3 regions of the Yinghuangia aomiensis genome follow, and region 2 is predicted to be linked to each of the others. Evidence: riboswitches for the same ligand, from Rfam matches in the RefSeq annotation. Region 2 holds a riboswitch; each other region holds the start of a gene.

Region 1 (6,722 bases), on a different contig from region 2:
GCCGTAGTTGGGGCCGGTGCGGACCTCGAAGTGGAGGTGCGGGCCGGTGGAGTTGCCGGTGGAGCCGGAGAGGCCGATCTGCTGGCCGGTGGAGACCTTCTGGCCGACCGAGACGGAGATCGAGGAGAGGTGGCCGTACTGGGTGTACTTGCCGTCGGCGTGCTTGATGACGACCTCGTTGCCGTAGGCGCCGCCCCAGCCGGCGGACACGATGGTGCCGGAGGTGACGGCCTTGACCGAGGTGCCGGAGGCGGCGGTGAAGTCCTCACCGGTGTGGCCGTGCGACCACAGCGAGCCCGAGTTGCCGTAGGAGCCGTGCGGGGCGCCCGGGACCGGGCGGACGTAGCCGGTCGACGACGCGGTCGAGGAGGAGCTGCTGCTGTCCGAGGACTTCGCGGTGCTGCTGCTCTGCGACTTGACGGTCGAGCTGCTCGAACCCTTGTCCTCGGTCAGCTTCGACGCCGACGAGGAGGAGGACGAGGAGGACGAGGTGGTGGACGTCGAGGCCGTGGCCTTGGTGTCCTCGGTGAGCTTCGCCGCGGCGGTCTTGCCCGACACGCTCAGCTTCTGACCGATCTTGATCAGGTTCGGGTTGCCGCCGATGACGCTGCGGTTGTCCTGGTAGAGCTTCTGCCAGCCGCCGGAGACGTGCTGGGAGGCGGCGATCTTCGACAGCGTGTCACCGGAGACCACGGAGTACGTGGCGGCGGTGGTCGTCGCGGCCGGCGCGGACGCCTGCGGACGGGCCTCGGAACGCGACGCGCGGTCCTCGCTCAGCTGCGAGCTGCCCGAGTTGGAGGCCGAGTTGGCGGCAGCCTTCGGGGCGGCCTGCTGGGTGGTCTTGGCAGCCGACGCCGAGGAGCCGGTGTCGAGCGACGGGGTGCCGCTGTTCTTGGTCAGGCCCGCCTTGACGGAGCAGACCGGCCAGGCGCCGGGGCCCTGGCTGGCGAGCACCTTCTCGGCGATCGCGATCTGCTGGTCCTTGGTGGCCAGGTCGGCGCGCGGCGCGAACTGCGTGCCGCCGAACTCCTGCCACGTGGAGTTGGTGAACTGGAGGCCACCGTAGAAACCGTTGCCGGTGTTGATCGACCAGTTGTTGGTCGACTCGCACGCCGCGACCTTGTCCCACGTGCTCACCGGTGCGGCGGAGGCGCTGGTGGCGCCGATCATCGGCGCGGCGATCGCGGCGCCGGTGACACCGGCGGCGGCGATGGCGAAACGGGACTTGGACGTAAGGCGCTTGCGGGTCGCAGACAGCATGAAGTAGTTCCTCTCCCACGCCTGCGAGGTGAGCTGTCGGATTCGGGCTGGAGTTGCCCGGCCAGCCTTCGATGGCCCTGTTCAGGGCGTTCGAGGCATGGCTTCACCCCAAGCCGTCCCGGGCGCGCCGCAGCGCACCGCCGGTCCGGCGGATTTCACCTGGTTCCCCCGCTTCTGCCGTCATCGCTTACTCAGCGGTCCCAGCCCGGCCGGCGGCAGAATTCGGCGTTCCGGCGAGTGGGGTCGGCGTTGCACCGACGAGGACGAAGCTAAACGACGCTTCGCTGAATACCCAAATGCCTTGTCGTCGAAGGCAATCCGAGAAATTTCGGGAATACGGAATATCTCACGGAGGGCGACACGGGCCCTCCGCAGCGTGCGGAAATTCTCACGCACGGCGACGGGCCCTGTATCGGCTGTTCGGGAGCGCGACACAGGGCACGTGGACGGTCACACAGGATCAAAGGGTAAAGAGGTAGCAAAGAGCCCAAATCGGATGTTTTCCCACGGTTCATCCGGGCATGACAGGCCCTGCACATGCTGCTCGGCGAAGCGCCGAGCGGGGGTCAAGCACGTGCCACCGACTGGGGGAAGGCGAACACCTGGTCCGGGTCGTAGTGCCGCGCCACCTGCTTCAGCCGCGGCAGATTCCGGCCGTAGTAGGCGGTGCCCCAGTCCGGGAGACTCGCGTCGATGTAGTTGACGTACGCGCCTGTCGCGCCCAGCGCGGCCAGCCCGTCCCGGATCGCGTCCACCGCCTCGGTCGCCTCTTCCTGGCCGCCAGGGGTGGTGCCGACGTAGACCTGAGCGGTGGCGAGCGCGGAGCGGTGCGGGAAAGCGGTGGCGTCGGGGGCGAGCTGCGCGACGGCGCCGCCCATCGAGTCCAGCAGCAGGTCGATCCCGGTCCGCCCGTCCATCAGCTGCACCATCCGCTGCGGGTCCAGGGCGCGGGGGAGCACCCGGGAGACCGCGACGAAGGCGGCCCGGGTCAGTACGCCGCCCTCGGACTGCAGATGGCACTGCTCGATGGTGTCGTTCGCGCAGCCCGCCATGTACTTCATCGCGTCGAGATAGGTCTTGGCCTGCACCGAGCGCGACGTCGGCGGCGTGCCGGCGGCGGCCACCAGCCGGTCCAGCAGCGGGTCCAGTTCGCTCTGCGGCCCGACGTAGCAGCCGCCCACCCGGCAGGTCGGGGGCGTGCCGCCGGAGACCACGCAGTTCGACCACAGCTCCGGCCGGGCGTCCGCGATCCACTCCTGCCACGCGCCGACCACCGACGGCGTCGAGCCGGGCGGGAAGTGCAGCGAGAAGACGGTGAGCGGGGGAGCGGGCTCGGTCCGGAAGGTGAACTGCGTCACCACCCCGAAGTTGCCGCCGCCTCCGCCGCGGAGCGCCCAGTACAGGTCGGGCTCGGAGCACTCCGATGCGGTGAGCACGCAGGAATCGGCGGTGACCACCTCGGCCGCGACCAGGCGGTCGCAGGTCAGGCCGTACTTGCGGGCCAGCACGCCCACGCCGCCGCCCAGGGTGAGGCCGCCGACGCCCACCGTCGGACAGGACCCGGCGGGCAGCAGGCGCCCGGCCTCCGCGAGCGCGGCGTAGACCTCGATCAGCCGTGCGCCCGCGCCGACCTGCGCGGTGCCGTCGTCGAGCACGCGGACCTGCGCCATCGGCCGCAGGTCCATGACCAGGCCGTCGTTCGGCACGCTGTACCCGAGATAGCTGTGGCCGCCGCTGCGGGCCGCGATCGGGACGCCGTGGCCGCGGGCCGCGTCGAGGCAGATCTGCACGTCCTCGGCGGAGGTGCACTGCGCGACAGCGGCCGGGTACTGGGTGTCGTACAGCTCGTTGAAGCCGAGCCGCGCCACGGCATAGCCCTGGTCCTCCGGCAGCAGCAGACGCCCGTCCAGCCGCGCCTTCAGCGCGGACCAGTCCGGCGGTTCGACCGGAGCGCCGGGGACGCGACGGCCGGGGATGCTCCGCACCGACGGCGTGCCGGTGGCCGCCGCACCGGCCGCGCCGGTGACGACCATCGCGCCGCCGAGCCCGAGGGCGGTCAGGAAACCGCGTCGATCGATCGTCATGCGCTCACAGCTCCCGGCGATCCGCGCCCACCACGTGCCAACCACGAGGTTTCGTCATTCTGGCCGCCGCGACCCCGGAAAACCGGGCACGGCGCGCGGAATTGCACCCTTTGGCGGAAGGCCTGATCACTGTTGTGCGGAGCCGTCCGAACTTTGTGCCGTGCCCGCAGCCCGCTGCTGGTGGGCCGGCGACGCGACGACGGTTGCGCCGCCTCCCGGTCGTCCAGGAGCAGCGGCGGCAAGTCCTGCCCCGGACCGAGCCGGTGGCCGCCGTCCACCCCTGCCCGGTTCAGCGCGCCGGGTCCCGGGCCGCGTCCAGCATGGTCTCGATCAGGTCGGCCGCGTGCCGGGTGCCGCCCTCGGTTCGGGCGGCGGCCTGCAACTGTCGTGACCTTTCGGCTCGTTCCCGGTCGGTCATGAGAGCGTGCAGGGCCGCGCGGAGGGCTTCGGGGGTGGCGTCGGGGGTGTCCAGGCGGTGGGCGATGCCGAGTTCGACCAGCCGGTCGGCGTTCATGAACTGCTCGGCGCCCTGCGGGACGGCGATCATCGGGACACCGGCGAGGAGCCCTTCGCCGCAGCCGCCCATGCCCGCGTGGGTGACGAACGCGTCGGCCTGGGCGAGGACGGCTCGCTGCGGGATCCAGGAGTGTACGTCGACATTGGCCGGGATGCCGCCGAGTTCGGCGACGTCGGTGTGCTTGCCGATCTGGAGGACGATATGCCAGCCGGGCAGGTCGCCGAAGGCGGCGAGGCACTGGCGGTAGAAGGCCGGGCGGTGCGTGTAGGCCGAGCCGAGCGAGATCAGCAGGATCTTGGCCGTGCCCGCCGGGCGGTCCCAGGCATCCGTGTCCGCGCGGGTGTCGAAGCAGGGGCCGACGAAGGTCACCCGGCCGGGGTCGACACGGTCGGCGTGCGGCTGCATCGCCCGCGGGATCAGGGCGAGGGCCCGCGGGGGCCGGCCGGAGAAGGCGTCCACGTCCGTGGTGGTCGCGCCGCACGTCGCAAGCCAGCGCGCGAACCGGTCCCGGTAGGCGTCGGCGCCCGGCAACGTGCGTAGCTGGGCGCCGACTTCCTCCTCGTAGCCGTCCCAGCCGACGAACGTCGGGGACAGCTGGAGCAGCGGGCGGCCCTGTGATTCGGCGAGGGCGCGTGCGGCGTAGGCGCCGATGTCGTACAGGTACAGGTCGGCCGGATCGTCGTCGTAGGCCGCGTGCAGTTGCGGGAGCGCTCGGACGGCGTCGTCGAGGAAGAGGCTTGCGGCGGCGATGGGGTCGTCGGGCCACGCGTTGGTGGCGACGGGCAACGTCGAGGTGCACCGCACCGGTTCCGCGCCGCTGGACGCGATGTGGTTTGCGACGGACGGGTCGTTGGCGTAGGTGACCCGGTGCCCGCGGTCCACCAGCTCGCGGATCAGCGCGAGGCTCGGCAGGACGTGGCTGACGACGGGGATGCCGACCATGGCGATGTGGGCGCGGCGAGGGGGCATGGGGGCGCTCGTTTCGGTTGCGGAGCGGGGGCGGAGCGGCGCGGGTCGCGGGGCGGGGTCAGGGGCGGTCGAGCTGCGCGGCGGCCTCTTCGAGGTCGGCGACCGTCCCCGACATGATCGTCCGGACGTGGCGGGTGATGTGCTCCACGGGCCAGTCCCACCATGCGACGGCGAGGAGCCGCTCGACGTCCGCGGCGTCGTAGCGGGTGCGGATGAGCCGGGCGGGGTTGCCGCCGACGATGCCGTAGTCGGGGACGTCGGCGGTGACCATGGTGCCGGCGGCGATGATCGCGCCGTGGCCGATGCGCACGCCGGGCATGACCGTGGCGCCGTGCCCGAACCACACGTCGTTGCCGACGACGGTGTCGCCCCGGCCCGGCAGGCCGGTGATCAGGTCGAAGTGCTCCGCCCAGGACCCGCCCATGGTGGGGAACGGGAAGGTGGACGGGCCGTCCATGCGGTGGTTGGCGCCGTTCATGACGAACCGGGTGCCCGTGGCCAGCGCGCAGTACTTGCCGATGACCAGCCGCTCGGGACCGTAGTGGTAGAGGACGTTGCGCGTCTCGAACGCGGTCGGGTCGTCCGGATCGTCGTAATAGGAGAAGTCACCGACGTCGATCAGCGGCGACGTCACCAGCGGCTTGAGCAGGACGACGCGCGGGTGCTCGGGCATCGGGTGGAGCACGGTCGGGTCGGCGGGAATCGGGGGCATCGGGGAGGCGGACCCTTTCCGGTGGCGTTAGAGCGACAACTGTCGCGTTAAGATGCTGGCATGCTTCCGATCCCTTGATCAACCGGATAATCACTGCCGATGACGAACCCACCCGCCCCTGTCTCCGCCGAGCCCGCGCCGGACCGCCGCCCCGGCGGCCGCACCGCCCGCGTCCGTGCCCAGGTCCTCGACGCCGTGCGCGCCGAACTCGCCGAAGGCGGCCATGAGGGCCTCACGATGGAGGGAGTCGCGACCCGGGCCGGCGTGCACCGCGCCACGGTCTACCGGCGCTGGCGCGACGTCGGCGGCCTGCTCGCCGACCTCATGGCCGCGGCCGGCGAGATCGACTGGCAGCCGCCGGACACCGGCTCACTGCGCGGCGATCTGACGGCGCTCAACACGGAGATCCAGGAATCCCTGGTCGTCGAACCGTCGTTCGCCGTGGCGCTGATGGCCGCCTCGTTTCACTCTGCGCAGGCCGCGCAGGCCCAGACGCGGCTGTGGGAGGACCGCTACGCCCAGTGCGAGATCCTCGTCGAACGCGCCCTCGCACGCGGCGAGTTGCCCGCGGTCCCCACGGACGCCCGAAGCCTGTTGATCGCCGCCACGGCACCGGTCTACCACCAGCTCGTGCTCATGCGCACCGACCCGGACCCGAGGCTCCCGGAGCGGGCCGCCGAGACGGCGGTGTCGGCAGCGGCGGCGGGTGCTTTCGCGCTCCGGCAGTGAGCCGTTCGGTGTCGGCGCCAGCCCATCGTCCCGCAGCCGATCGACTTTGCCGATGACCGCCGTCGTGGGTCCCTATTCCTCCCGGTCGGCGGCGAGTTCGTCCCACGGGAGGGCGCGGAGCGCCGGGAGGGCGCTCTCGCCCTGGGGTACTTCGGGGGTGTCCTGGTACCACACGACCGCGAGCCACGAGTTCCAGAGGAACGGCTCGTTGGCGGGGTCCACCGGGTCGGAGAGCAGCAGGCCGGTACAGGTGACCGCGGGCAGCAGCTCCGGCCGGCCCAGCGGGCCGACCCGGCGCCCCTCGACCGGCCGCCGCACCGGCGGCAGGAGATGCACCGGGAAGTGCGGGTACGTGCGCTCCGCCTTGCGCAGCCGATACGCGATCGACCGGTCGTTGGAGCGCTCCGTCGGATGGCCTGCCAAGAGTCCGTCGTAAGTCCCGGACATGGAC
Region 2 (6,722 bases):
GTGCCAGCGTGCCGAGTTTGTAGCTGCCCACTTCGCCGCGCGACACCAGCGTGCGGGCCAGCTCCAGGGTGTCCACCACGACCAGATGCGGCCACGGCTCCCCGCACGACGCGCAGGCCGCCCTCAGGAAGCCCACGTCGAACGGCGCGTTGTGGGCGACCAGCACCGCGTCACGGGCGAACTCCCGGAACGCGGGCAGCACGTGCTTCAGCGGCGGGGCCCCGGTGACCATCGCGTCCGATATCCCGGTCAGCGACGTGATGAACGCCGGGACCGGCACACCCGGCGCGACCAGCGTCGCGAACTCGGCCAGCACGTCCCCGCCGCGCAGCCGCACCGCGGCGATCTCGGTGATCCGGTCCGACTCCGGGTCCAGCCCCGTCGTCTCCAGGTCCACCACCACGAACACCTGGCGTTCGAGGGGCGCGTCGGGATCCCACCCGGCGGACGTTTTTCGCGCCGGGCGCGCCGGAACGGTAACGTCCCGCGCGGGCCCGCCGGACCACGGCGGCGCCGCATCACGCGACCCGGGCAGCGACACGGACTGCGGCACGAAGGGGTCGGGCACCTGGCTGCTCATGCCTCGGACGGTACGGATCCGCCCTGACACGGGCGCAGGCACCCCTCCCGGACGGCGCGCCGGTCCGGCCGCGCGGGATGATGGTGTGCGAGACCCCGATTGGGATCAGACCCGATTCAGATCTGAGAGGAACGTGCATGTCGGTCCCGGCCCCCACCGAGGCGACCCGGTGGCGCTGCTCGCTGTGCGGCAACCTGACGAGGTTCGACGTGACCCGGACGACCCGGGCGGTGGAATTCGTCCACCTCGACCTCGCGGGTGAGCCCCGGGTCGACGAGCGCGAGGTGCTCGAGGACACGATCGAGTCGGTGCGCTGCCGGTGGTGCAACGCCACCGACTCCGTGCAGCTGGTCCCGCGGCCGGGAACCGACGAGAAGAGCTGATCCCGACCGGACCGGTGCCGGGCGCTCCGGCTTGTGCATCGGTTCGGCATCGGCACGGGGAGGCGTGTCCGCCCGCGATGGCGGGCACGCCATGATCAGGAGCACGTTCGAGCCGACCCGGGGCGGGGAGACCGGGCGGAGACGCAACCGGAGGACCAGTGGGCGAGTCGGACACACGCGCGGACTACACAGCCCGCCCCTCCGCCGAGCCCTGGCCCGCTGCCGATGTCACCCCGCCGGGCCACGGTGGGGGCATGCACTCCGCACCCAACGGCGCAGCCCGGCCGCCGCATGCCGCCGCGCCGTCGGCCGAGGCTCCGGGGCACGCGAGCGGAGGCCGCGCGGCTGCCGAGGCAGCCGCCGGCGGCCACGACCGCGGTCCCCGGCACGGGCGTTCCGGTGTGCAAGGTGCGGAGCCCACCCCGATTCCCGATGCGGCTCGCGCCGCCGACGCGGCCGAGAGCGGTGGCCCGGCGCCCCGGTCCGCTGCCACGGCTTCCGGCGGTCCGGGCCCCGACGGCTCTCGCGGGTCGCGTTCCGAGGCGGAAGCCCCCCACGGCCCCCTTCCCGACGGTGTCCGGCAGCGGGTCATCGCGTTGGCCGCGGACGGACTCGGGGCCATGCCGCCCGACGAGATCCCCGTCCCGCTGCGGCAGTTCGCGCGGTTCACCCCCAGCCGGCGCGCCAAGCTGGCCGCCACGCCGCTGGCGGGCGTGCTCGAGAACGACCCCGTCTTCCGGCAGCGGATAGCGGAACGCCTGCGCCGCGCGCTGCCCGACCTCGCCGCCGCGCTGGAATCCGGGCGGCCCCCGGCCGCCGCCGACCCGCTCGACGTCGCCGCCGCCGCGTACCTGCTGCGGCCGCCCGGCTGGGTCACCCTGCTCGACACCGCCGGCCAAGCCGCCGAGAAGGCCGCACACGACCGGGCCGGCGCCGAACAGGCCGCCGTCGTCGCGCGTCTGGAATCCGAACTGGCCGCCCTGCGCGCCTCCACGAAGTCCGAGCACGACAAGGTCCGCGCCGAACTCGACGAGGCCCGCAAGGAGACCGAGCAGCTGCGCCGCCAAGTCCGGGGCCTGCAAGGCGCCGCGAAGCACGCCGAGAAAGAGGCCAAGCACGCCAAGTCCGAACTGGACGCGGTGCGCGCCGAAGCCCAGGCCTCGGTGGCCGCCGCGGACAAGGAGGCCCGGCGGCTGCGCGGCCGGGTGTCCGAGGCCGAGTCGGCGCTGGAAGCCAGCCGCCGCGCCGCGCGTGAAGGCCGCAGCATGGAGGACACCCGGGTCCGCCTGCTCCTCGACACCGTGCTCGAAGCCGCCCAGGGGCTGCGGCGCGAACTCGCGCTGCCGCCGGTCGGCATCCGGCCCGCGGACACCGTCGACGCGGTCGAGCCCGAGGCATCCGGCACGAAAGACATTGCCCAGCGCGCTTTGGAAGGCGACGACCCGGCACTTCTTGATCAACTTCTTGCATTGCCGCAGGCACATTTGGTCATCGACGGCTACAACGTGACCAAGACCGGTTATCCCTCGCTCGCATTGTCCGAGCAGCGGGTGCGGCTGCTCGGCGGACTCGCGGTGATCGCCGCGCAGACCGGCTGCGAGATCACCTGCGTTTTCGACGGCGCACAGCTCGACGCGCCGGTGCTGCTCGCCCCGCCGCGCGGCGTCCGGGTGCGGTTCAGCAAGGCCGGCGAGACGGCGGACGAATTGATCCGCCGCCTGGTCCGCGCCGAGCCGCCGGGCCGCCCGGTGGTCGTGGTGTCGTCCGACCGCGAGGTCGCGGACGGCGTGCGCCGGGCGGGCGCGCGGCCGGTGCCCTCGACGATGCTGCTGCGCCGGCTCGCCCGCGGCTGACCCCGCCCCCGCGGGCGCCCCTTCGCCCGCGGATTGCCGCCCGAACGTGGTCGACCTGTGACGTTGTGTCGGTCACCCTCCCTACCGTGGGTGCGGAAGGTGCTTTTCGGAACGCAACGGGAGGGGTGGCCGACCATGCGGATCTGCTGCCGTACGTGCCGTGCCCGCGGACCGGCGTGCGGAGAATGCGTTATATCGACATTTCTTCGCACGCCCGAGGAAAAGTCGGACTTTTCGCACGTTTCTTCGGAATCCGGCGGCGGCTGCCCGCGCCCGCCGCGCGGAAATACATCCGGTTTCGACCGGTGTGTCGACCTTGACGAAGAATCCCTCGACGCCCTCGCGGTGCTCGCCGACGCGGGCCTGAGCCCTCCGCTCCGGTACCGGGACCGCCGCCCGAAACGACGCTCCGGCAGTCGAGAAAACCGCACGTCCGACGGTGTTTCGGGGGCTCGCGGAGAGTCCGGGACCGGGGTTTCCGGGCCTTCCGGAACACGCCCGAATGCGTCCGGAAAATATGAACAGATGGTCGCCCTGTGATCACCATCCGTGGATCTCGCCGAGTTAATCCCGGGAGATCCGGTAAAACTTTGCGGATTGATTTGAATACGGGCTTGCGCAGTCACTAATGTCTCGGGCTGGGTGACCGCCGAGTCGTCCGCCTTGACCGGGGCGGGCAGCGGACACCCCCGCCGAATCCGGCGAGGTCTCTTCCGGACCGACCCGGAGCCGGGGAACCACCGTTCCCTGGGGTGAATCGGCGCGGTCCGCCGCGCTGTAGGGCCCGCTTCCGGCCCGAACCCGTCAGCTCACCCGGTAGGCGGCGACGGAAGAAGGAGTCCGCCCCTCGTGGCGTCCCACCGACGGCCCAAGAAACCTGGCAAAGCGCGCGTCGGCGTCATCACCGCCGCCGCCGCGACCGCGGTAGCCCTGTCCCCGGGAATGAGCCACGCCGACCCGGCACCGTCCAAGGACCAGGTCAAGGCGCAGATCAACGACCTTCAGCACCAGGCGGAGATCGCCACCGAGGAGCTGAACGGTTTCCAGGAGAAGACCGAGCAACTGCAGGGCCAGGTCGGGCAGATCCAGGAGCGCATCGCCCAGGAGCAGTCGGACCTCATCTCGCTGCAGGACAGCATGGGCGCGGTCGCCAGCGCGCAGTACAAGAACGCGGGCATCGACCCGACGATCGCGCTGCTGCTGTCCGAGAAGCCCGACGACTACCTGCGCAAGGCGTCGCAGCTCGACCAGATCACCGCGCACCAGGCCGACTCGATCCAGGCGATCCAGGCCAAGAAGCGCTCGCTCGACCAGGAGCGCAGCGAGGCGTCGCAGAAGCTCGGCGAGCTGGAGCAGACCCGCAAGAACCTCACGACCAAGAAGTCCGAGGTCGAGGAGAAGCTGCAGAAGGCGCAGCAGCTCCTCAACACGCTGAGCGAGGCCGAGCGCGCCGCGATGCTCGCGGACGACGGCCACGGCGACGACGCCCGCGCGTCGCGCGACGACTCCCGCTCACCGAGCACGCCGACGGCCAAGGCGACGCAGAAGGAGACGCCGCCGGTCGACATCCCGGCGGTCAGCGGCCGGGCCGGCGCGGCGATCGCCGCAGCCCGGGCGCAGCTCGGCAAGCCGTACGTGTACGGCGCCACCGGCCCCAGTTCCTTCGACTGCTCGGGCCTCACCGGCTGGGCCTGGCGCCAGGCCGGCGTCTCGCTGCCGCGCACCTCGCAGGGCCAGGCCGGGATCGGCCCGAACATCCCGAAGAGCCAGGTGCAGCCGGGCGACCTGATCATCTACTACAGCGGCTACTCGCACGTCGCGATCTACATCGGCAACGGGCAGATCATCCACGCGCCGAAGCCGGGCACCAACGTGCGCGTCGCGCCGTGGGACTCGATGCAGATCACCAAGATCGTCCGCCCCTCCTGACCCGTGCGGCCGACCGGTTCGCCGGTCGGCCGTTCCCTCGTCCGCCGGACTCGGCAGGTGCGGCCCCCGTTGGTCTCGTACGATCGGTCCGTGGACGACCGGAGCCTGTGGCTGCGACGAATCCCGCGGTGGCTCCTGGTACTCGTGGCGGTGACCGCCGCGATCCTGATAGGCGTCACCCTGGGACTCGTCGGCATGGGCCCGGGCCGCGGAACGGCTCACCCGCCCGCCGCGCCGGCCGCGCCGAGCGTGTCGGCCCAGGCCGAAGCCCGCGGTGCGGGGCACCCGGCCGGGCAGGAGGAACGGGCCGACGCCCGCCGGAACGACGTCGGGCATCTGCTCGACCGCCGGGCCGCCGCGATACGCGCGCACGACCGCGCCGCGTTCCTGGCCACGGTCGATCCGCGCGCCACACCGTTCCGGGACCGCCAGGCGGCCCTCTTCGACAATCTGGCACAGGTGCCGCTGGCGTCGTGGGATTACCAGGTCGTGGCGCCCGACGTGTTCACACTGACCCCGGCGCGGCAGGCGGAGCTGGGCGGCGACCAGACGTACGCCGCACAGGTCGATCTGACGTACCGCATCGCGGACCTGGACGGCACGCCGATGCGCAGCCCGCAGTACCAGACCTTCGTCAAGCGCGACAACGCCTGGTACGTCGCGGCCGACACCGACGGCGCCACGGCCGACCTCACCTCGGGCGTCAACCTGTGGGACCTGGGCCCGGTGACGGTGCTCAAGAGCAGCGCGGGGGTCGTGCTCGGCATCGGCAACAAGAACGACCTCAAGGCCTACCAGCACGACATCGAGACCGCGGTGCCCGACGTGACCAAGGTCTGGGGCAGCTCCTGGGCGAGCAACTCCGTCGTCGTGGTGCCCGCGGACGAGGCGCAGATGGCGCGCCTGCTGGGGGCCGAGCCGCAGAAGTACGCGCGTATTGCCGCGGTGACCACCGGCGAGCGCGGCGCGGCGGCGGGTGCGGCGCCCGCGGACCGGGTCATCGTCAATCCGGAGGCGTTCCGCGAGCTGGGCGCGGTGGAGCGGCGCGTCGTCATGACGCACGAGATCACCCACGTGGCCAGCCGGGCGTACACCCGGAACTGGACGCCGACGTGGCTGTCCGAGGGCTTCGCCGACTACATCGGCTACCTGGACTCCGGTCAGCCGGTCCGGAACGCCGCGCCGGAGCTGCGGCGCGACGTGCGGGACGGCAAGATCCCGACCGGGCTGCCGACCGACGAGCAGTTCGAGACCACGCAGGACGAGTTGCCGCAGGCTTACGAGATGGGCTGGCTGGCGTGCCGCATGATCGCCGAGCGGTGGGGCCAGGACAAACTGGTCGCGTTCTACCGCGCGGTCGGCGAGCCCGCGCCGGACGGCGCGAAAGTCGACCAGGACAGCCGCCTGTCCGGCGCGATGGTGTCGGTGCTGGGCATGGGCCCGGACGAGTTCACCAAGACGTGGGTGCAGTACGTGCGGATGCAGCTGAAGTGACGTGCCGAGCGACCGGTGCCGACACCGGTGCGGCGACCTGCTCGGCGACCTGCTCGGCGACCTGCGGAGTGACCCTGACGTGAGGATGCCCGGGGGAGGGAAGCGATGAGCGGGCAGCGGATCCTGGTGGTCTGCCTTGCCGTCACCGCGGCGGTGCTGCTGGTGGCGCTCGTCGTCACCACGCCGTGGCGGCCGCTGCCGAGCGTGCCGGGCGGCGCGGTGCATCCCGACGCGGCGCGGGACTTCTCCGCGGCGGAGATCGCCCGCGGACAGGCGTTGGCACGCGAGGCGCGGCCGCCCGCGTACCTGTCGATGGCCGCGTCGCTGGTGGTCACGCTGCTGCTCGGGCTGACCCCGCTCGGCGCCCGGATCGTCACGGGCGTGGCCCGCCCCTTCGGCGGCGGATGGGTGTGGCAGGTCGTGGTCGGCGGGCTCGTGCTGCTGCTGATCGGCCGGGCGGTGGCGCTGCCGTTCGACCTGCGC
Region 3 (6,722 bases), on a different contig from region 2:
CGTGCGTCCTTCGGCAAGCAGCCGGAGGACCTCCTGTTCGCGGGTGGTGAGCGTGCCGGCCGCGACTGCTGCCGCTGCGGAGTCCGCGGCCGCGAGGCCGGTGCGCCGGGCGAGCGCGTCGAGGGCGGCGCGGAGCGGGGTCGCGCCGAGCGCGACCGCGGTGGCCTGGGCGGCTTCGAGGACATCGCGGGCTTCGGCGCGGCGGCCGGCCGCGGCGTAGGCCTCGGCGAGGCGGAGGCGGCAGCGCGCGTGTTCGTAGACGTTGCCGTAGTCGAACGCGGCCACCACGCGTTCCCACCTGCCGACGTCCGACCGGCCTTCGGCGCGGGCGAACTCCGCCTCGGCGCGGAGCGCCCACGCGATGCCCTCGGGGCCGCTCGGCCGCACGGCCTCCTGGCGGGCCGCGATCTCGCGGGCCAGCGCGGCGAACTCGGCGGCCTCCGCGGCCCACCCGCCGGGGTCGCCGCCGGTGAGGCGCAGCGCGGTGGCCTCGTCGGCGATCGCGGAGAGCGCGAGGGTGGCCAGGCGGACACCGACCGGCGGGTACGGGTCGTCGTCCTCGATCAGGCGCGCGAACGTGCGCCGGAAGCGGTCGACGGCGGCGCGGACGTCACCCCGCAGGACGGCCTCGTCGACCAGCACGAGGCCCGCGACCAGCGTCGCCGTCCAGTTGAACGGCCGCTTGTCGAAGAGCGCTTGGGCGCGGTCGACGACGCCGGGTTCGCCGCGGCCGAGCGGCACATACAGTGCTCCTTCGGCGACGTGGCCGAAGGCGGAGGGGGCGCTGCCGGCGGCTTTGAGGGCCTCGTCCCAGCGTCCCAGGGTGTAGAGCGCAAGGGCGCGGACGTAGCGCAGGTGGAGGGAGTACGGCGACGACGTCTGTGCGGTGCGGCGGGCCAGGTCGAGGCCTTCGTCGGTCCAGGCGAGGGATTCCTCGACGAGGCCGGCTTCGAAGCAGCCGAGGGCCAGGCCGTACATGGCGCGCAGCTCGATCGCCGTGTCGCCCGCGCGCCGCGCCAAGTCCCGGGCTCGGTAGAGGATTTCGCGGCCTTCGGAGGTCTGCCGGTTGGCTTCGTGGGTGGCCAGCGTGCTGATCAGGACGTCGGCTTGCACGGCGTCCGCGCCCAGCTTTTCGGCGGCTGCGAGGGCGCGCTTGCCGACGTCGCGGACGACGTCGATCCGGCGGATGTACCAGGCGGCCTGGACGTGTGTGGCGGCCGCCCACGCCCAGGTGAGCGACGGCGGTTCCTCGGGGATCAGCGCGAGCGCTTCGCGGCTGAACTCGAAGGCGGAGTGCAGGCTGTCCACGTTCATCAGGCTGGACGCGAGCGTGTAGCGGACCTTCGCGGCGACCAGCGTGTCGCCGTGCGAGCCGACCCGGTCGAGGGCGGCGCGCGCGAGGTGCACGGCGCGGTGTGCCTCGCCCATGCGGACGGCCGCGGCGGAGGCGCGCAGGGTGAGCGCGATGTCGTCGGTGCCGGTCAGTTCCGCGGCGTCGGGGACGGCGTCCCACAGTTCCAGTGCGGCTTCGACGTGCCGGAGTTCCTCGGCGGGCGCGCCGACGACGGCGGCGTGGCCCGCGGCTTCGAGGGATGCGGTGAGCGCGCCGGGCAGGTCGTGGCTGGCGGTGTGGTGGTGGGCGCGTTCGGCGGCGCTGCCGCCGCGGCGCTCGAGGGAGCCGAGGAGGCGCGCGAACACCGCGTGCAGGCGGACGCGTTCGCCGGGAAGCAGGTCGCCGTACGCGGCCTCCCGGGTCAGCGCGTGCCGGAACGAGTAGCTGCCGTCGTCGCCGGACACCAGCAAGTGCCGGCCGACGGCCTCGCGCAGCGCGGCGTCGAGGTCGTCGTCGGGCAGTTCGACGGCGTCGCGCAGCAGACCGTGCTCGACGCTCCGCCCGGCGACCGCGGCGGTCCGCAGGACGCGCTGCGCGGTCGCCGGCATCTGCTCGATGCGGACCAGCAGCACCTCGGCGAGCCCGGCCGGGACACCGGCGTCGTCGGCGGTGGCGGCGCGGAGTTCTTCGGCGTAGAAGGCGTTGCCTTCGGCGCGTTCGACGATCCGCGCGACGGTGTCCTCCGGCAGCGGGTCGCTGCCGAGTCCGCGCACGAGTTCGGCGACCTCGGCGTCGGCGAGCGGCCCCACGTCGAGTCGGGCGACGACCGGGAGGCGGACGAGTTCGGCGAGCAGCGGGCGCAGCGGATGCCGCCGGTGCAGGTCGTCGGACCGGAGCGAGACGAGCAGGGCGATGCGCTGGTGCGGCGCGGTCTCGCCGGCGCGCTGCGGGGCGAGGCGGCTGAGGAGGAAGCGCAGCAGGTCGCGGGTGGACTGGTCGGCCCAGTGCAGGTCCTCGAGGACGAGGAGCAGCGGGGCCTGCTCGGCGAGGTCGGCGAGCAGGGCGGCCATGTCGTCGAGGAGGCGGAGCCGGACGCCGGGTTCGGTGCGGCCGTCGTAGGCGGAGCCGCCCGCGCCGTGCAGGCGCAGCACCGCGGGGTGCTCGTCGAGGATCGCGGCGGAGGCCGGGTCGGCGGCGACCGTGCGGAGGATCTCGGTGAACGGGAGGTACGGCAGGCCGACCTCGCCGAGGTCGACGCACTGCCCGGTCAGCACGGTCATGCCGTCGGCGGCCGCGCGGGCGGCGGCTTCGGCCAGGAGGCGGGACTTGCCGACGCCGGCGTCGCCGGCGAGCAGGAGTGCGCGGGGGTCGCCCGCGCGGGCGCGCGCGAGGACGTCGTCGAGGGCGGCGGTCTCCGCGCCGCGGCCGACGAAGGGCGTCTGGAATCCGGGTTGCGGCACCACACGGACATCCTGACACGCACGGGTGACGGCCTGCGGAAATGGGACGACACCGCGGGGCGGGCGGCTGTGGCGCCGGTCTCTTTCGCGCCTGCCGACCGACCCGGGTAGGCAAATTCGGACAATAACGGACGTGTACGGATTCGCCCCCTCGGGCTGTTCCGGCGAATTCCGATCATTTTGCGTGACCGGACCACCACGCTCACGCTCCGCAGTATCCGCATGTCACACCCCGGTCTTCGATATGTCGACCTGACGACAAGACGTTTTGACGCGATCTTTATCCCGCCTCCGGGGCGCCTTGCCGAGTTGTGGCGGCCGGTCCGACCTGGCTAGCGTCCGGGACCGGTTTCGCCGCCCAGGCGGAATCCACCCGGCCGGTACGCCGAATCCCGTCCCCGGCCGCGGTGCTCGGTGCCCAGCACGTCCGGACGGGAGCGGGGGAACCAACGTGATGCGCCGTACCCGGCTCGCCGGGTGCGGCTTGGGGTGAAGCCGTGCCCGTTTCCGGACCTGGTCCGGAGGACGCGCACGGCCGGGCCGCTCCGGCCCGAATCCGACAGCTCACCTCGCAGGCGGCAGGAGAGGAACGACTTCATGCTGTCTGCCCACAGCCTCCGGCGGGTCCTGGCCGCCGCGGGAATCGCCGGCCTCGGTGCCGCCCTTCCCGTCGTCAACGCCGGTGCCGCGCACGCCGCCCCCGAGCTTCCCCGCAGCGTCCCCGCGATGGCGCAGCCGTCCGTCGAGGACACCGCGGCCGCCCCCGCGCCGGCCGCCGCCCCGACGGCCGACACCACCGCCACGTACACCGTGGTCGGCGGCGACACGCTGTCCCAGATCGCCTTCGCGCACCGCATCGACGGTGGCTGGCCGGCCCTCTACGAGCTGAACCGCGACCAGCTCGCCAAGGGCGCGGACTGGATCGACATCGGCCAGGTCCTCAAGCTCGCCGGCTCCGCCGCCGCGCCGACCAAGGCCCCGGCCGCCCCGCTGACCGAGGACCCGGCTCCGGCCGCGCCGAAGACCACCACCCAGAAGAGCACCGCGAAGTCGGACGCGACCGCGCAGACCAAGACGCTGTCGGCCAAGCCGCAGAGCAGCTCCGCGAAGGCGTCGACGCTGACCGAGGACACCTCGTCCTCGTCCTCGTCCTCGTCGTCTTCGTCGACGTCGAGCAAGGCCGCGACCGCCATCGCGTTCGCCAAGGCGCAGCTCGGCAAGCCGTACGTGTACGGCGCCGAGGGCCCGGACGCGTACGACTGCTCGGGTCTCGTCCAGGCCGCGTACAAGGCCGCGGGCGTCTCGCTGCCGCGCGTCACCAACGACCAGTTCGCGGCGGGCCGCAAGGTCTCGACGTCGGACCTGCAGCCGGGCGACCTGGTGTTCTACTACTCGGGCATCAGCCACGTCGGCATCTACATCGGCAACGGCCAGATCATCCACGCGCCGAACTCGCGCACCGTGGTCAAGATCGCCTCGGTCGACTCCATGCCGATCGCCGGGGCGACCCGCCCCGCATGATCTGAGGGTTCTTCCACCGACCGCCCCGCGCGGGGTCCGACGGCTCGCACTTACTCAGCGGGCGAGCCGTCGTCCCGCGCGGGGCTTCGGCGGTTCTCACGGGCGGCGGGGTCGGGGAACCGCACGCGGGCGAGACGGCGCCGCTACCCGGCACTCCCTCGGACCGCCTCGCCGTCCGGCGCCTTGGCGGTCAGGTCCACCGCCCCGGGTGCGCCGCCTGCGGGCAAGGGCGTGGCGAGCACCGTGCCGTCCGCGGAGGCCTTGAGTGCGCCTGTCGCGTCGATGTGCGTGATCCCGCGGCTTGCCGCGGCCAGGAAATAGCGCTGGCCGGACGGGGCCTGCCACCGCCGCCCGGCCACGATGCGCTGGCCGAAGCGGCTGCACAGGGCCGTGTCGTCGGCGCGGCTCAGCGGCTCCGGCGCGGCCTTGCCCGGGCCGCGGAAGACCACGGCGGTGGAGCCGGGGCCCCGCCACGTGTCGGCGCGGACGCACTCCCACGTCGCGCGGCCCGCCGACTCGGGGAGGGTCTGCTCGGCGAAGTCCCAGACGTCGACCGCGCGGATCCCCCGTCCGCGCATCTCCCCCAGCCCGCACGCGTTCGCCGCCCAGCTCGTCAGCGCGGCCGGGCTCAGCGCCTCGCGGGGCGCGCGGGCCGGGTTGTCGGGGCCCGGCAGCGGGTTGTACGTCAGGTGCACCGGGCTCAGATCGCCCAGGTCGCCGACCAGGAACGCGTGCCGTTCGGCGATGCGGTCCGACGAGCGGAGCTGCAGCACCGGCCAGGACCGGCACGCGGTCTGCGCCTCGGGCAGGCCTTGCGTGCCCGTGGTCGGCACGGGGACGGGTTCGGTCGCGCCGTCCGCGGCGACCCGCAGCGGCCGGGGTTCGCCGTCCGGGCGCAGCAGGTCGCGGAGTCCCGCGGAGGCGACCCACGGCGCGAGCAGGTAGCGGACCCGGTCGGCCGACCGGGTGAGCACGAGAGCCGCGGCGGTGGTGACGTCGGCGTCGTCCACGAGGGCGAACTGCAGGGACGCGACGCGGTCCGCGGTTTCGGCGTAGCGCACGACGCGTTGGCCGTCGAACAGCATCACGACGGCCTCGATGCCGTCACCGCTGTCCACGTCGCCCGCGTACAGCAGCCGCGGGTCGGCGGGAGGCAGCGCCGCGGTGGTGCCGGGCGCCAGCGCGGGAAGCGGTCCGTTCCGGGTCCCCGGGGCCGCCGCCGCGCGCCAGGCGTCGAGGGCGCGGGCGAGCAGCGGGCGATCGGCGATCCGGGTGCCGCGGGCGGACCATGCGGTGAAGTCGACCCGGGAGGTGTCGGCCCAGGCCTCGGGCGCGGCCCGGATCAGCCGCTCGGGGACCAGGTAGTCGACCGCCGATCCCCGGACAGCCGCGGGCGCGACGGTGTCCTCGCCGCCGCTGCCGCCTCCCCCGTCGACCAGACCCACCGTCAGGGCCGCGACGCACGCGGCCGCGGCGGCGAGGGCGGTCACCCGGACCCGGCGCCTGCGCCGCAGCAAGTCGGTCGGATAGGCACGCACTTGGCAGGGGTCGAACTCCGGTGAGGCGAGCAGAACTTCGGCATCGACGTCGAAATCCGCCGCGATCCGCTCCGCCGCGGCCAGTGCCGCCGCGGTGTCGTCCGCGCCCGCGTCGTCGAGCACGTCCGCGGCGCCGTCGGCGTCCAGCCCGTCGAGGCAGCACAGCGCGAACGCCGCGCGGGTCGCAGGGTCCGTGTCGGACAGGGCGTTGAGCAACGGCAGTTCGTCTTCGTCCGCCAGTCCCGGAGTGAGCCGCAGCCCCCACACCCCGGGCAGCCCGGGGCGGCGCGGCCCCCGGCCGGGGAACGGCCGCGGCCACCACTCCGACCGCCGCGACTCGGCCAGCGCCGCGGCCACCACCCGCGCACGGACCCATCCGAACGCGAACCCGTCGGCGGGGTCCGCGGTGGCCGCCGCGCCGCCTGCTCCCCCCCGCGCGGCGCTCACCCGCCGGAAGTCCCCCGCCCCGTCGCGCCGATCAGGCTGCCCCGGCCCCCGCTCCGGCAGGCTTCCCGGCACTCCCCGCCCGTCCCGCACACGAGCCCACCACGCCGCCAACCCCCCGCCCGGCAACGCCCGCTGGACAAGCCGGTGCGCGGCGACCACCCGCCCGTGGCGGCCGAGCGCGGGCGGCAGGATGACGTAGGCCAGGCGCACCAATTGCGGATACCGGGCTATCAGGACGGCTTCGGCGTCCCGCAGATCGGCGGTCGGCCGGAGGGCCAGGACGGGCGGCGGTTTGCGGATGGGCATAGGCAGGTCGACCCCCACGGCGGACGGCGTATGCCCGGCAAACGAGTGAAACCCGCCCCGGTCACTGCCCCGCCGACACCGCCCGCGACGCCAGCCCGCACCAACCATTTGCCGCCA

What was found. Region 2 has a riboswitch for cyclic di-AMP ahead of ABEA93_RS07800 (C40 family peptidase). Riboswitches for the same ligand answer to the same signal wherever they lie in the genome.
Region 1: linked by a shared signal. The riboswitch ahead of ABEA93_RS23750 (transglycosylase family protein) and the one ahead of ABEA93_RS07800 (C40 family peptidase) in region 2 are both predicted to bind cyclic di-AMP.
Region 3: linked by a shared signal. The riboswitch ahead of ABEA93_RS35500 (NlpC/P60 family protein) and the one ahead of ABEA93_RS07800 (C40 family peptidase) in region 2 are both predicted to bind cyclic di-AMP.

Annotation. Positions count from the first base shown of each region.
Region 1 is NZ_BAABHS010000017.1:111,884-118,605, reverse strand. Features, by position in the region: gene ABEA93_RS23750 (transglycosylase family protein) at 1-1,260, opposite strand, end outside; cyclic di-AMP (ydaO/yuaA leader) riboswitch at 1,264-1,467, opposite strand; gene ABEA93_RS23745 (FAD-binding oxidoreductase) at 1,827-3,344, opposite strand; gene ABEA93_RS23740 (macrolide family glycosyltransferase) at 3,634-4,830, opposite strand; gene ABEA93_RS23735 (CatB-related O-acetyltransferase) at 4,889-5,542, opposite strand; gene ABEA93_RS23730 (TetR/AcrR family transcriptional regulator) at 5,642-6,271, shown strand; gene ABEA93_RS23725 (hypothetical protein) at 6,344-6,722, opposite strand, start outside.
Region 2 is NZ_BAABHS010000004.1:335,735-342,456, reverse strand. Features, by position in the region: gene ABEA93_RS07815 (exonuclease domain-containing protein) at 1-580, opposite strand, end outside; gene ABEA93_RS07810 (hypothetical protein) at 718-963, shown strand; gene ABEA93_RS07805 (NYN domain-containing protein) at 1,365-2,816, shown strand; cyclic di-AMP (ydaO/yuaA leader) riboswitch at 3,497-3,654, shown strand; gene ABEA93_RS07800 (C40 family peptidase) at 3,666-4,745, shown strand; gene ABEA93_RS07795 (gluzincin family metallopeptidase) at 4,836-6,239, shown strand; partial or broken gene ABEA93_RS07790 (M48 family metallopeptidase) at 6,345-6,722, shown strand, end outside.
Region 3 is NZ_BAABHS010000039.1:63,060-69,781, reverse strand. Features, by position in the region: gene ABEA93_RS35505 (helix-turn-helix transcriptional regulator) at 1-2,793, opposite strand, end outside; cyclic di-AMP (ydaO/yuaA leader) riboswitch at 3,199-3,385, shown strand; gene ABEA93_RS35500 (NlpC/P60 family protein) at 3,391-4,314, shown strand; gene ABEA93_RS35495 (hypothetical protein) at 4,458-6,623, opposite strand.